DNA from 2 places in the Ensifer sp. ENS07 genome. Region 1 is predicted to be linked to the other one. Evidence: riboswitches for the same ligand, from Rfam matches in the RefSeq annotation. Region 1 holds a riboswitch; the other holds the start of a gene.
What was found. A riboswitch is a leader RNA that binds a small molecule or an ion and turns the genes downstream of it on or off. The one in region 1 is predicted to bind glycine.
Positions count from the first base shown of each region.

Region 2: linked by a shared signal. The riboswitch ahead of IB277_RS21145 (D-amino acid dehydrogenase) and the one ahead of gcvT (glycine cleavage system aminomethyltransferase GcvT) in region 1 are both predicted to bind glycine.

Region 1 is NZ_JACVBE010000002.1:58,284-65,823, forward strand. It holds gene IB277_RS07370 (chaperone modulator CbpM) at 1-228, shown strand, start outside; gene IB277_RS07375 (nuclear transport factor 2 family protein) at 225-653, opposite strand; gene IB277_RS07380 (hypothetical protein) at 853-1,209, shown strand; gene IB277_RS07385 (copper chaperone PCu(A)C) at 1,232-2,218, opposite strand; gene IB277_RS07390 (hypothetical protein) at 2,314-2,703, opposite strand; glycine riboswitch at 2,866-2,953, shown strand; gene gcvT (glycine cleavage system aminomethyltransferase GcvT) at 3,095-4,234, shown strand; gene gcvH (glycine cleavage system protein GcvH) at 4,251-4,613, shown strand; gene gcvP (aminomethyl-transferring glycine dehydrogenase) at 4,613-7,477, shown strand.
Region 2 is NZ_JACVBE010000007.1:28,255-35,794, forward strand. It holds gene IB277_RS21130 (acyl-CoA dehydrogenase) at 1-786, opposite strand, end outside; gene IB277_RS21135 (electron transfer flavoprotein-ubiquinone oxidoreductase) at 1,088-2,749, shown strand; gene IB277_RS21140 (heme-binding protein) at 2,873-3,307, shown strand; gene IB277_RS21145 (D-amino acid dehydrogenase) at 3,473-4,705, opposite strand; glycine riboswitch at 4,836-4,927, opposite strand; gene IB277_RS21150 (ABC transporter substrate-binding protein) at 5,083-6,111, opposite strand; gene IB277_RS21155 (agmatinase) at 6,457-7,422, shown strand; gene IB277_RS21160 (electron transfer flavoprotein subunit beta/FixA family protein) at 7,513-7,540, shown strand, end outside.

The sequences.
Region 1 (7,540 bases):
GAGGCTGACGCCGGCTGGCTGTTCGAGGATGCCGACCTTGCGCGCGCGCGGCTGATCCAGGATCTGACGGGCCCCATGGGGGTCAATGACAACGGCGTCGACGTGGCCATGCAACTGCTCGACCAGGTCCACAGCCTACGGGGTCGCCTAGCGGTGTTGATGAACGCCATTCGCTCCCAGGAGCCGGCGGTTCAAAAGCTCATCTTGTCGAGCGCCGAGGAGGATTAGGCAACGGCCGGCTCGTTCAGCAGCCCGATCGTTTCGGCGACAAACAGGGTATCGACGAACTCCGTAAGGTCGACGATCCGATCGTCCCGGAACGTGAACTTGTCGATGATTTCGGTTCGCTCGCGGGTCTGCGACGGGATGAAGCGAACAAAGCCGGCGCGGTGGACGATGACGGTATCGCCATCGGCATAGCAGCCGACCATCTCCATCTCGCTCAGGTCCCAGTTCTTGACGAGCGTCGAGAAACTGTCGCGCACTGTTTCCGGCGTGTTGACGGCCAGTGCCAACGTGCCGAGCCTGCCGCTTCCCACGATGCGGAAGCTGAAGTTCGGATCGAGTTGCGCCATCATGGTGTCGAGGTCGTTGACATCGCGGGCGAGATAAAGGGCCCGCACCCTGAATTCCAGCATGCTTCGCTCAGTCATGACAGCCTCCCCGTTTCTATTAGAACGAGTGTGTTTTAACTTTAGCGATCGCGCAAGTATTAGTGGTGTTCCGCCCCGCTTCGCACCGCTCGCAGTGACCATCGTTAGAGTTTTCCTAAAATGCAACCACCAGTTTTTACCCGCCTTCAGGTGAAACTGAGCGACAAGAATGGATTGCTAACGGGAAGGCAGAGAAAACGTGACACAGGTCGTCACAGTATCCGCAACGACGGCGGCTTATGCGGCGGAAGCGCTGAAGCCGTCTGCACGTGTGCGTGGCGACGGTCCGACCGATGAAGCGATCACGTTGCTCTCGGCGCGGCGCACCGAAGAGCCCAAGTTGACGCCGGTCTCGATCCCGAAGACCAAAGGCGCCCTGCCCCTCTCCTTCATGCTGGCCACGGCCGACGGCCGTCTGCCGGAGCGCTCGGAAGCCGAAGCCCTGCGCCGCTATCTCGAATTCATGCGCGATGACGACGGCGGTTCCGAGAAGCAGGAAAACGAAGGCCGGCAGGATGAACCCGCCGGCCAGGAGGATGAAAGCGACGCCGCCTGAGGCGGTATCGCGATTTCTCGGGTCAATGATGCTTTTGGCCGCCGGCTGCCTCACCGCCCTTGGCCGAGCCGACCGGGAACGTCGCATCGACCTTGCCGGCCTTTTCGAAGACGAGCGTGACGGGAACCGTATCGCCTTCCTTGAAGGGCGTCTTCACGTCCATGAACATCAGATGCAGGCCGCCGGCCTTGAGCTCCACCGTTTCGCCGGCCGGCAATGCCACGCCGTCGTCGAGCTTGCGCATCCGCATCACGTCGTTTTCCATCTTCATCTCGTGGATCTCGACACGCGCGGCCGCAGGGCTCTCGACAGCAACGAGCCGGTCTTCACCTGCCCCACCGTTCTTGATCGTCAGGAAGCCGCCGCCGACCTTGGCGCCCGGCAGCATGGCCTTCACCGAGCCACCGGAGATATCGAGATCGCCGACCTTCGCCGAGCCGCCGGCCGCAGCCATATGTCCGCCATGGCCGGCGTGCGGATCGGCGGCATCGGCCATCGTCACCGTTACGGTCGGTGCCGGGCTTTTCAGGTCATGTGCGTTCTGGCCCTCGGCAGCCACCTGGTCCCAGACGACCTTGCCTTCGGTGCCGCAAAGCTGTGTGGTCGGGAAGGCCAGCACTGTCTCCTTGTCGAAGCCCGAGACTTTGCCGCGCACGACAAAGGTGTCGTAGTATTCGTTGGGAAGATTGCCGCCCTTCCACCGGATCTCCAGTGGGCCGGACGAGACCTTCTTGCCGTGATTGTCATAGGTCTTCTGGTAATCGCCCTTGATGATCTCGATTTCCCAGCCGGGCTTCGGCTGCGGTTGGGCGAAAACGAAGCCTTCCGGCAGCTTGATCTGTACTTCCGTCGTCGGCTTGCCGTCGCAGCCATGCGGAACCTGCAGCACCGCCTTGAAGGTGGTCTCCACCGGCGCCGTGTCTTTCTCGAAGGTGGCATGGGCGTGGGCGATGCCGCTTGCGGCAAGGGTAAGGCCGAGCGAAAGCGAAACGATCCTGGTCTTTGTCATGTCGGAATCTCCTGACCACGCGCCGGGCTTTGCCCGGTGTCCGGTGGTCCAAGCCGCTTGAACGCGGCAAATTGTATTGGGATGCGAGAGGAGAGTTACGAACGCGCCGGAGGCCCGCGCGAAGGCGGCAGCAACCGCAGATGCGGATGGGGCGTCGCGTATTCAGCGACAACTGTCGAAACCTGCCAGGCGCCCGTTTCGGCGCGAACGCTCTCGGTTGGCGGAGCCGGCAGCAGGATAGAGCCCGAAAGACGGCAGGCCTCGCAGACCGGGGCCATCGCTTGGCCCTTGCCGCTTTCATGGTCGACGCCATCCATGCCGAAGCAGATTTCGGCGATCGTTCCGTCAGGCAGCTGATAGGCGGAAATTTCGGCCGGGCTGAGCGTCTTGGCGCTGAGCGGCTTGTGGGCAAAGGTCAGGAAAACGAGCGCAAAGACGGCGATCAGCCGCACTGCTATCCCGAATTTTCCGTCGCGCCCTGTCATGGTTATCCCCGGTATCTGTCTTGGGTTATCCTCAACCGGAGAAGAATGCAAAGGCAGAATTGCCGCACCCTGCCCGGCTGCGTCTTTTGGTCATGCGACAAAAATGTGTTTCAGCGCGACACCGCCCCCTTGCCAAGCTCTGGCCTTCGCCGTTATCTGGAGACGATCTTGTTGGGAGAAGCCGGTTCGCTCCGGTGCCGAAGGAGCAACCGCCCCGGAAACTCTCAGGCCAAAGGACCAGCAAGGTGCCGGTAGGACTCTGGAGAGAAGCGTTTTTACGCTCGCCGAAGGGATAACAATCTCAGGCAAAGGGACAGAGGGGGCTCGAATCGACGGCGATTGACGCCGGAAGTGTGAGCCGGCGCGGGAGCGCCAGACCTGGAGGCCGGATTTGGAAAACAATCCTCATTTGAAACAGACGCCGCTGCATGCGCTGCACCTTTCGCTGGGCGCGCGCATGGTACCCTTTGCCGGTTACGACATGCCGGTGCAGTACCCCGATGGCGTGATGAAGGAACACCAGCACACCCGTGTTGCTGCCGGTCTCTTCGATGTATCGCATATGGGCCAGGTCATCGTTCGGCCGAAGTCCGGCAAGATCGAGGACGCGGCCCTGGCGCTCGAAAAGCTGGTGCCGGTCGATGTGCTCGGCCTTGCCGAGGGCCGCCAGCGTTATGGCCTCTTCACCAATGCCGAAGGCGGCATCCTCGACGACCTGATGATCACCAACCGCGGCGACCATCTCTTCCTCGTCGTCAACGCTGCCTGCAAGGACGCCGACTTCGAGCTCCTGAAGGCCGGTCTCTCCGATACCTGCGACGTGACGATGCTCGACGATCGCGCGCTGATCGCGCTTCAGGGCCCGCACGCCGAAGCCGTGCTCGGAGAACTCTGGGCTGATGTCTCCGCCATGCGCTTCATGGACGTCGCCGAAGCCGACCTGCATGACGTCACCTGCATCATTTCCCGCTCGGGCTATACCGGCGAAGACGGTTTCGAGATCTCCATTCCCGTTGCCTCCGCCGTCGATGTTACCCAGCGCCTGCTCGAACATCCCGATGTGAAGCCGATCGGCCTTGGCGCCCGCGATTCGCTGCGCCTTGAAGCCGGTCTTTGTCTCTATGGCAACGACATCGACACCACCACGACCCCGGTCGAAGGGGCGCTCGAATGGGCACTGCAGAAGGCGCGCCGCGCCGGTGGCGCCCGCGAAGGTGGTTTCCCCGGTGCCGATCGTATCCTCGGCCAGTTCGCCGCTGGCGCCTCGCGCCGCCGCGTCGGCCTGAAGCCCGAGGGACGCGCGCCGGTTCGCGGCGGCGCTAACCTCTTTGCCGATGCCGAGGGCAAGACCCCGGTCGGCCAGGTGACCTCGGGTGGCTTCGGCCCCTCGGTCGATGGCCCGGTCGCCATGGGCTATGTCGATGCCGGCCATATCGAGAACGGCACCACCCTTTTTGCGGAAGTGCGCGGCAAGTACCTGCCGGTGGCGGTCGCCGCCCTTCCCTTCGTCAAACAAACCTACAAACGCTGATCAGGAGAGAGCGCACATGTTGAAGTTCACTGAGGAACACGAGTGGCTGAAGATCGAAGCTGGTGTCGCAACCGTCGGCATCACCGAGCATGCCGCCGGCCAGCTCGGCGATCTCGTCTTCGTTGAACTGCCGGAAACCGGCTCGAACTTTGCCAAGGGCGATAGCGCCGCCACCGTCGAATCCGTCAAGGCAGCTTCTGACGTCTATTGTCCGCTTGACGGCGAAATCGTCGAAGTGAACCAGGCGATCGTCGACGACCCGTCGCTCGTCAACAGCGACCCGCAGGGTGCTGCCTGGTTCTTCAAGCTGAAGCTTGCCAACCCCAGCGATGCCGATGCCCTCCTCGAGGAAGCGGCCTACAAGGAGCTCGTCGCCTGATGAGCATGCCCAAGGATTTCACCTTTACGGACTACAAGCCGTATGACTTCGCCAATCGGCGTCATATCGGCCCGTCGCCGGCCGAAATGGACGAGATGCTGAAGGTCGTCGGTTACCCGACGCTCGATGCGCTGATCGACGACACCGTGCCGCCTTCGATCCGCCAGAAAACGCCGCTTGCCTGGGGCGCGCCGATGACCGAGCGCGAGGCGCTCGACAAGATGCGCGAAACGGCCAACCGCAACCAGAAGCTCGTGTCGCTGATCGGCCAAGGCTACTACGGCACGATCACGCCGCCGGTCATCCAGCGCAACATCCTGGAAAACCCGGCCTGGTACACGGCCTATACGCCCTACCAGCCGGAAATCAGCCAGGGCCGCCTCGAAGCGCTGCTCAACTACCAGACCATGGTCTGCGACCTGACTGGCCTCGACGTTGCCAACGCGTCGCTTCTCGATGAAGCGACCGCAGCCGCTGAAGCGATGGCGATGGCCGAGCGCGTTTCGAAGTCGAAGGCCAAGTCCTTCTTCGTCGACGAAAATTGCCATCCGCAGACGATCGCGCTTCTGAAGACCCGCGCCGAGCCGCTCGGCTGGCAGATCGTCATCGGCAATCCCTTCACCGATCTCGATCCGGTCGACGTCTTCGGCGCGATCTTCCAGTATCCGGGCACCTACGGCCATGTGAACGACTTCACGGGCCTGATTGCCCGCCTGCACCAGACTGGCGCGATCGCGACCGTTGCCGCCGATCCGCTGGCGCTGGCGCTTCTGAAGTCGCCTGGCGAAATGGGCGCCGATATCGCCATCGGCTGCACCCAGCGCTTCGGCGTTCCGGTCGGCTATGGGGGGCCGCATGCGGCCTATATGGCCGTCAAGGATGCACACAAGCGCTCGATGCCCGGCCGTCTCGTCGGCGTCTCGGTCGACGCGCGCGGCAACCGCGCCTATCGCCTGTCGCTGCAGACCCGCGAACAGCACATCCGCCGCGAAAAGGCGACGTCGAACATCTGCACCGCGCAGGTTCTGCTCGCCGTCATGGCCTCGATGTACGCCGTCTTCCATGGACCGAAGGGCATCAAGGCGATCGCCCAGAGCGTTCACCAGAAGACCGTTCGTCTCGCCATGGGCCTCGAAAAGCTCGGCTACACGGTCGAGCCCGATGTGTTTTTCGACACGATCACCGTCGAAGTCGGCAAGCTGCAGGGCATCATCCTCAAGACCGCGGTCGCCGAGGAAGTGAACCTGCGCAAGATCGGCGAGACCAAGATCGGCATCAGCCTCGACGAGCGCTCGCGCCCCGTCACGCTCGAAGCCGTCTGGCGCGCCTTCGGTGGCGACTTCAAGGTGGAAGAGTTCGAGCCGGGTTACCGCCTGCCGCAGCCGCTGCTGCGCACCAGCGAATACCTGATGCACCCGATCTTCCACATGAACCGCGCCGAAAGCGAGATGACGCGCTACATCCGCCGTCTGTCGGACCGCGACCTGGCGCTCGATCGGGCGATGATCCCGCTCGGCTCGTGCACGATGAAGCTGAACGCGACCGCCGAGATGCTGCCGATCACCTGGCCGGAATTCTCGGAGATCCATCCCTTCGTGCCGAAGGATCAGGCGGCTGGCTACCAGCACATGATCGAAGACCTGTCGGAGAAGCTCTGCGCCGTCACCGGCTATGACGCGATCTCCATGCAGCCGAACTCCGGTGCACAGGGCGAATATGCCGGTCTCCTGACAATCCGTGCATACCACCTTGCGCAGGGCAACGCCCATCGCGACGTCTGCCTGATCCCGACCTCGGCGCACGGCACCAACCCTGCGTCGGCCCAGATGGCCGGCATGAAGGTGGTCGTCATCAAGGTCAGCGAAAACGGCGACATCGACATGGAAGATTTCCGTGCGAAAGCCGAGCAGTATGCCGAAAATCTCTCGTGCTGCATGATCACCTATCCTTCGACGCACGGTGTGTTCGAGGAGAATGTGCGCGAGGTCTGCGAAATCGTGCACAAGCACGGCGGCCAGGTCTACATGGACGGCGCCAACATGAACGCCATGGTCGGCCTTGCCCGCCCCGGCGACATCGGTTCCGACGTCAGCCATCTCAACCTGCACAAGACCTTCTGCATTCCGCATGGCGGCGGCGGTCCCGGCATGGGCCCGATCGGCGTCAAGGCGCATTTGGCGCCATACCTGCCCGGCCACCCGGAAACGGACGGCCAGGACGGCGCGGTTTCGGCTGCTCCCTTCGGTTCGGCCTCGATCCTGCCGATCTCCTGGAGCTACTGCCTGATGATGGGCGGCGAAGGCCTGACCCAGGCGACGAAGGTGGCGATCCTCAACGCCAACTACATCGCAGCAAGGCTCAAGGGCGCCTACGAGGTGCTCTACAAGTCGTCGAAGGGGCGTGTCGCGCATGAATGCATCATCGACACCCGTCCGCTGGTCGAAAGCGCCGGCGTGACTGTTGACGACGTCGCCAAGCGCCTGATCGACTGCGGTTTTCACGCCCCGACCATGAGCTGGCCGGTTGCCGGAACTTTAATGATCGAGCCGACCGAATCGGAAACCAAGGCCGAGATCGACCGATTCTGCGAGGCAATGCTTGCCATCCGCGAGGAAGCCCGTGCGATCGAGGAAGGTCGCATGGACAAGACCAATAACCCGCTGAAGAACGCTCCGCACACGGTCGAAGACCTGGTCGGCGAATGGGATCGCCCCTATTCGCGCGAGCAGGCCTGCTACCCGCCGGGCGCCTTCCGGGTCGACAAGTACTGGTCGCCGGTCAATCGTGTCGACAACGTCTTCGGTGACCGCAACCTCGTCTGCACCTGCCCGCCGCTCGAAAGCTACGCGGAAGCCGCAGAGTAACGACATCGACCGGCGGAGCAGCAATGCTCCGCCGGTTGTTTTCTCCGGCGCGGCTGCGCCCGG
Region 2 (7,540 bases), on a different contig from region 1:
AGTGGGGGAGGCGTGGACCCCAAGCTTATGCTCGATCGAGTGGCAATAGAGGTCATTTCGGTCGCCGAGTGAGCCGTCGTCATTGACGAGATACTTCGGGACCAGAAATAGCGAAATGCCCCTCGAGCCCGAGGGAGCATCCGGAAGCCGCGCCAGCACGAGGTGCACGATATTCTCGGTGAGATCGTGTTCTCCGTAGGTGATGAAGATCTTCTGTCCAAAGATCCGATAGGATCCATCGTCGCGGCGCTCGGCTCGCGTTCTCAAAGCACCGACGTCCGTGCCGGCGTGCGGCTCGGTCAGGTTCATTGTTCCGGTCCATTCACCGGAAACCATCTTTGGAAGGTATGTGTCTCTAAGGGTAGGAGAGCCGTGTTTCTCGATCGCCTCGACGGCTCCGATCGTGAGTGTGGGTCCCATTGCGAAAGCAAGGGCACTGCTGTTCCACATTTCGAAAGTCGAAGCAAACAGCAGTTGTGGCAGGCCCTGCCCGCCGAACTCCGCAGCGGCGTTCAGTCCGCTCCAACCGCCTTCTCGCCAAAGCCGATAGAGATCGCGCCAACCATCGGGAACCCGAACCTCGTGATCCGCCAGGCGTGCGCCCTGTTTTTCCCCAATCGCTGCCAAGGGCGCGACCTCCTGGGTCGCGAAGCGGCCAGCTTCTCTCACGATAGCCTCGACGAGATCCTCGCTAACCTCGCTGTAAGCTGCCTCTTGAAGCACACGATCTATGCCGATGACGTGTTTGAGGTGAAAAAGTATCTCTTCAGTAGGCGCGTTATACATGAGCTCCTCCTCGGGGCGCTGGAGACTGTGCTACATAACCTCGCTAGCTGTTCCGCTTGGAATAGGCTTTTTCCGAACCATGAATCGATGTGGAACGCGCCAACTGCCTATCCGATGGATCACTGCATCTTGGTCCGCGCTGCTCTTCGCATAGCTGCTTGCACCGCCCAGATTGAAACCTTCCCTTCGAATCCGATGCTCGCATTCCTCAATTGCGATGGTGAAGAACGTCAGCAGCACATACTGCCTGTCTCAGAGGCACGTGTGTTCTTTCGATCAAAGAGTCTGAGAAGCCGGGAATATGAGCGTGATTGAATTACCCGAACGCGAGAGCATGGAGTTCGACGTTGTGATCGTGGGTGCGGGGCCGGCGGGTCTGGCCGCGGCGATCCGGTTGAAGCAGGTCAATCCGGAGCTTTCGGTCGTCGTGCTCGAAAAGGGCGCCGAAGTCGGTGCGCATATCCTGTCGGGCGCCGTCGTCGATCCCATCGGCATCGACCGCTTGCTGCCGGACTGGCGCGCCGACGCCGACCATCCGTTCAAGACCGAGGTGACGGACGATCATTTCCTGTTCTTAGGGCCCGCCGGCTCGATCCGCCTGCCGAACTTCCTGATGCCGCCGCTGATGAACAATCACGGCAACTACATCGTATCGCTTGGGCTCGTCTGTCGCTGGCTGGCGACCAAGGCGGAAGAGCTTGGCGTCGAGATCTATCCGGGCTTTGCCGCCACCGAAGTGCTCTACAACGACGAGGGTGCGGTCATCGGGGTTGCCACCGGCGACATGGGCATCGAGAGGAACGGCGAACCGGGCCCGAACTTCGCCCGCGGCATGGCGCTGCTCGGCAAATACACCCTGATCGGCGAGGGCGTGCGCGGTTCGCTCGCCAAGCAGCTGATCGCCAAGTTCGATCTCTCCAGGGACAGCGACGTCCAGAAGTTCGGCATCGGTCTCAAGGAACTCTGGCAGGTCAAGCCGGAAAACCACCGGCCGGGTCTGGTGCAGCACTCCTTCGGCTGGCCGCTCGGCATGAAGACCGGTGGCGGTTCCTTCCTCTATCACCTCGAAGACAACATGGTCGCCGTCGGCTTCGTCGTGCACCTGAATTACAAGAACCCCTATCTCTTCCCCTTCGAGGAGTTCCAGCGCTTCAAGACGCATCCGGCGATCCGCGGCACGTTCGAGGGCGGCAAGCGGCTTTCCTACGGCGCCCGCGCCATCACCGAGGGCGGCTACCAGTCCGTACCGAAACTCTCCTTCCCCGGTGGCGCGCTGATCGGCTGTTCGGCCAGTCTCGTCAACGTGCCGCGCATCAAGGGCAGCCACAATGCGGTACTTTCAGGCATTCTCGCCGCCGAGAAGCTGGCAGCGGCGATTGCCAGTGGCCGCGCCAATGACGAGCCGATCGAGATCGAACGCGGCTGGCGTGACAGCGCCATCGGCCAGGACCTGAAGCGGGTGAGAAACGTCAAGCCGCTGTGGTCGAAGTTCGGCACGGCGATCGGCGTTGGGCTCGGCGGTCTCGACATGTGGACCAACCAGCTGTTCGGCTTCTCCTTCTTCGGCACGCTGAAGCACGGAAAGACCGATGCGCAGTCGCTCGAACCCGCAGCGCAACACCAGAAGATCGACTATCCGAAGCCGGACGGGGTTCTGACCTTCGACCGGCTGTCGTCGGTGTTCCTGTCGAACACCAACCACGAGGAAGACCAGCCGGTTCATCTCAAGGTCAAGGATATGGAGCTGCAGAAACGCTCCGAGCATGACGTCTATGCCGGTCCGTCGACGCGCTACTGTCCGGCCGGGGTCTACGAATGGGTGGAGAAGGACGGCACGCAAGTCTTCGTCATCAACGCCCAGAACTGCGTGCACTGCAAGACCTGCGACATCAAGGACCCGAACCAGAACATCAACTGGGTGCCGCCGCAAGGCGGCGAAGGCCCGGTCTATCCGAATATGTGAGGCGCGCAGCGCTCCTCACCGACACCGCCAGGTAAGCCAGCGAAGGTCCTGTTTAATCAGACAGGTAAGATGCCGGCTCTTACGCGCGGAAGTCTCCAACACCCTTCTTGAAAGGAACACCTCATGTTGACAATCAAGCGACTAAGCCTTGCCGATGCCCATCTGCTGTTGGAGGGTGCCAAGGCCAGGGCCGTGCAGATCGGTGTGCCTATGTGCATTGCCATCACGGATGAGTCCGGACAATTGATCGCCTTCGAACGAATGGACGGGGGAAAGATTACCAGCACGGTTATTGCGCAAGACAAGGCTTATACCGCAGCAGGCGCCAAGCGAACGACAGAGAGCTATGGCGTCGCAAGTCAGCCCGGAAGCCCTGCCTACGGGATAAATTCCGCGATCGGCGGCCGTCTTCTCGTCGTTGCCGGCGGCTTGCCGGTCATTGCCGATGGTGAGGTGGTTGGCGCAATCGGCGTAAGTTCTGGAACGCCTGCGCAGGACACTGAGTGCGCTCAAGCAGGCATTGACCACTTTGTGCGACAGCAGACCGGCAATGACTAAACAGATGTAGAGCTTCCGGAGACCGCTGCAATGGAAGAAGGGCGGGGTCCATTGCGTACGCTATTATTCCGACACCGGCCGCACATATCCGCACGACGGAAACAGCGGTGAGCCCAGTACAACCCAGGCGGCAGACATCCGGCCTGGGTTCTACTCATTCTCAGCCTATGCACACATCTCGTGTTCGACAGCATGTGCAACGAGTTCGGCGGTTGCGCACGAGAGAGTCCAGCCCAGGTGACCGTGGCCTGTATTATAGAAGACGCCGGGACGCGCGCCGCGGCCGACACGAGGCAACATGTTCGGCATCATCGGCCGTAGCCCTGCCCAAGGATCAACTCGAGACGTTACTATCTGAGGAAACAACGTTCTGACCCAATCGACAAGCGGTTTGATACGGTCCGCGCGGATGTCTTTGTTGATGCCGTTGAATTCTGCCGTGCCCGCGACGCGGAATCGGTCGACGCCAAGACGGCTGGTGACGATTTTGGCCCGATCGTCAAGTATGCTTGTCCATGGTGCTCCGGATTGGCTTTCCTCATCATCAAGGTGAACAGTGATGGAGTATCCCTTAACGGGATAAATATTGACCCTGTCACCAAGGATCGCGGCAAACCTTCGACTCGCTACTCCTGCGCAGACTACGATGCTGTCGGCGACAACGCGCTGGAGCTGACCGTTAGCTTGGTCGGTCGGCTTGAAGTCAATTGCTACTGTGTCGGTGCAGCTGATGTCGGTCACATCCGCATCAAACAGGAATTTGGCGCCGCGCCGAGCGCAGGCGTCCGCCAAGCCTCGAGTGAATTTATGAATGTCACCCGTTGAATCAGACGGTGTGAAGAAGCCGCCGAAAAAATCACCTTCCAATGTTGGCTCAATCGACGTGATTTCGCTCGGGGACACCGCCCTTCGTTCGAGGCCGCCTTTGCACAAGAGATTATTGACCTTAAGCGCATGCTCAAAACTCTTTTGGTCATGATAGATATGAAGGATTCCGCGTTTTTCGAGATTGAAATCAATGTTCTCTTTGTTCGCGATCTCGAACATGCGCCGGCGGGCTTCGATGGCGAGCCTCACGGTTGCTATCGTGTTGGCCTCATACTGGCTTATATTCCCTAGGAATTCGGCCATCCAAGAATACTTGTGCCAGCCAGGCGAAGGATTGAGCAGCAGCGGAGCGTCGCTCTTCAGCATCCACTTGAAACCCTTCGCGACGGTAGACCAGTGATTCCACACCTCTGCATTGCTTGCAGACAGCTGGCCACCGTTGGCGAATGACGTTTCCATCGCGGGATAGCGGTTCTTTTCGATCACGGTGACTTCGTGACCCCGTTCCAGCAGCGCATAGGCAGTTACGACGCCGGTAATCCCGGCGCCCAAAACGGCAATGTGTGACATGTTTTCTCCGACAGTGGTTCCGGAACTCCGCCAGTTCCTAGCCCCCAATCTGTCTTTTTACCTGAGAGCTTCTCCTCCGATGTGGAGGTCCCCTTCGGTGGACACAATCACTGTGTCTCTCTCCAGATGGTAAAGCCTAGCAGTCCTTTCGCCTGAGAGTTTCCTGGGGGGTTGCTCCGTCGGCGTGGCCGTCTAGGCGGCCCTCTCTCCTGATAGGCTTGTGAGGGAACTGTAATTTTCAAGCCGCCAATTTAGCTGATGTGAAAGGTCCGGCTCATAGGCGAGACTTGGCTACGGGTTGAAAAAATGTTCCTTCGAAATATGCGCTTCTGCGCTGTCTGCCCGTCGCCAGAAGGCCACGGGCAGATTTGCTTGAACTATTTGCTTGTCCATTCGGTCCAACGACGATTGATTTCGTCGAAGTTATCACCGACCCACTTGGCATCAAGCACGACGGACGATTTCGCGTTGTCCCCGCTGTTCGGCAAGTAGGAGCTGAGAAGCGGGTCGACGTTGAGTTTGGTGTCCTTCGTTGCAGCCCCGTATGGCACGAACTCCACCAGGCGCGCCTGCTGTTCCGGCTGCGCGACGTAACTCAGGAAGGCTTCAGCAGCGTCGCGATTCTTCGAGCCCTTCACAACGGCAAGGGTATCTGTCTGCAAAATGCTCTGATTCCAAACGGCTTCGTAGGGAGCGCCTTCCTTGACTGCCATGTACGCGCGGCCATTGAAGGCAATTGCCATTGGCACGGCTTCCGATACAAGTAACTCTGACAATTGCGTGGAGCTTTGTGTAAACACGATGTCACTCTTGATCGTGTCCAGCTTCTTGAACGCACGATCGAGGTCCAGCGGGTAGAGCTTGTCGGCCGGAACCCCGTCCGCCAGGAGAGCGGCTTCGAGCGCGCCGTTGACCGGAAAATTGATCATTGCACGCTGGCCCGGGAACTTCGTGGTATCGAAGAAATCTGCCCAGCTCTGGGGCTTGTCTCCGGTAAACTCGTTCTTGCTGTAGACGAGAACAGCAGCATTTACGACGATCGGAATGCCACACGGATTGAGGTCGAGGCGTTCGTCGAGCTTTGAGCGATCGACCGCCGCAGTTAGTGGCTCGAACAGCTTTCCGCACTGGGCCGCACCGAAGTAGCCGTCGACATGGACAACGTCCCAATAGACGTTCTGTGCTTCCACCTGTGCCTTGATCTTTGCGAAATCGATCGGCTGATCTACGGTGATGCTTACACCGGTCTTTTGGGTGTAGGGTTCGGTCCACGCAACTTTCTCTGCCTCGAGACCGCCGAAAGTCGCGAAAACGAATGAGTCTGCGGCGCGCGCATGGAAGGCGCCTGTCACGGAAGCAGCAAGAACCGCCCCGAGGATAGATAGTTTCCCAGTCTTATTCATCATAGTTCCCTTTTTTGAATTGGCGTTCTCCAAATTGGTAGCGCGGGGATCGTTTGATGGACATGCGCATTTTCCAATGCAAACTTCGGCTCCCGGCCCCTTCGACAGTCTCTACCGACGACGAATTCAAGAATATCGGCAAATGAGTGGGGCGGCGCGGCGCTGGGACGCGTCAAGGCAAAGTTGTGAGACAAGCCGTCAGACCGTGTCGGTCTGAAGACGTCGAGCCACGCCGAAGTTTGAATCGAGATTCGCCGAAGGACAGGAGTTAGCTCGGCGTCTATCCTTGAGCGATGTTGTGATCGGTCACAGGGCCGGCTGCCCATTGCACCTTTTCAGGAGTTTTTGATGTCTCAATCGACCTTCTCGCCTGTCGATTCTCTTTTTGTTCCGCGATTTGCAGAGCCGGCCACGTTCTTCCGGACGCCTTGGCTTAAGCGGGACGCAGAAGTCGATATTGCCCTGTTGGGGGTGCCGTTCGACTTCCAAACCAATCGGGCGGGCGCACGCCATGGACCGGCACAGGTGCGCGAAATGTCGAGACTGGTACGGCGCTACAATTCGGATGGGGGACCTTCGCCATTTGATCAATGCACGGTGGCGGACCTTGGGGATGTTCCTGTAATCCCGATTGATATTTCGCGCAGCGTCGAGAGCATTGTTCATCATGTCGGCCAAATCGCAAGCCGCGGCGCAACTACCGTTTGCGTTGGAGGCGACCATGGGGTGACATATCCTGTCATCAAAGGTCTGGGTTCCAGCGAACCGCTTGGAATCATTCACTTCGATTCGCACCCAGACACCTATTCCGACGCTTGGGGTGATCGCTACAATCACGGCACCCTGCTCAGGCGCTGTGTAGAAGAAGGCCTGATCGACCCGAAGCGCAGCGTTTCGGTTGGCATCCGTGGCACCCGGTTTTCGCTCGATGACAGAGACTATCATCTCGAGCACGGTATGCGGCTCATCAGTTTTGACGAGTTTGAGGAGCTTGGTCGGGCCAAGACCATCGAGACCATTCGACAAGTGGTCGGTAAGGGGCCGACTTACCTTACATTCGACATTGACTCCCTTGATCCGGCCTATTGCATCGGTACGGGTGCGCCGGAGCCGGGTGGGTTCACAATGCGCGACGCACAGGTTCTGTTGCGTGGTCTTCGCGGTTTGAACATCGTCGCCGGCGATGTGTGCGAGGTTTCGCCTCCTTTCGATAGCGGCAACCACACCGCACTGAACGGCGCAAATCTCATGTTCGAGATCCTGTGCCTCGTGGCCGATTGCGTTGCCCGGCGAAAGGCAAGCGTCGCAGGATAATCCTTAGTTCGAAATGCAAGCTTGGTAAGTGGATCCAAGTGGGCGGGACCGCGCCGGCTCTCGCCCGCGGTCAGAGCAATGAGGAATGCCATGAAAATACTTGTGACGGTGAAGCGGG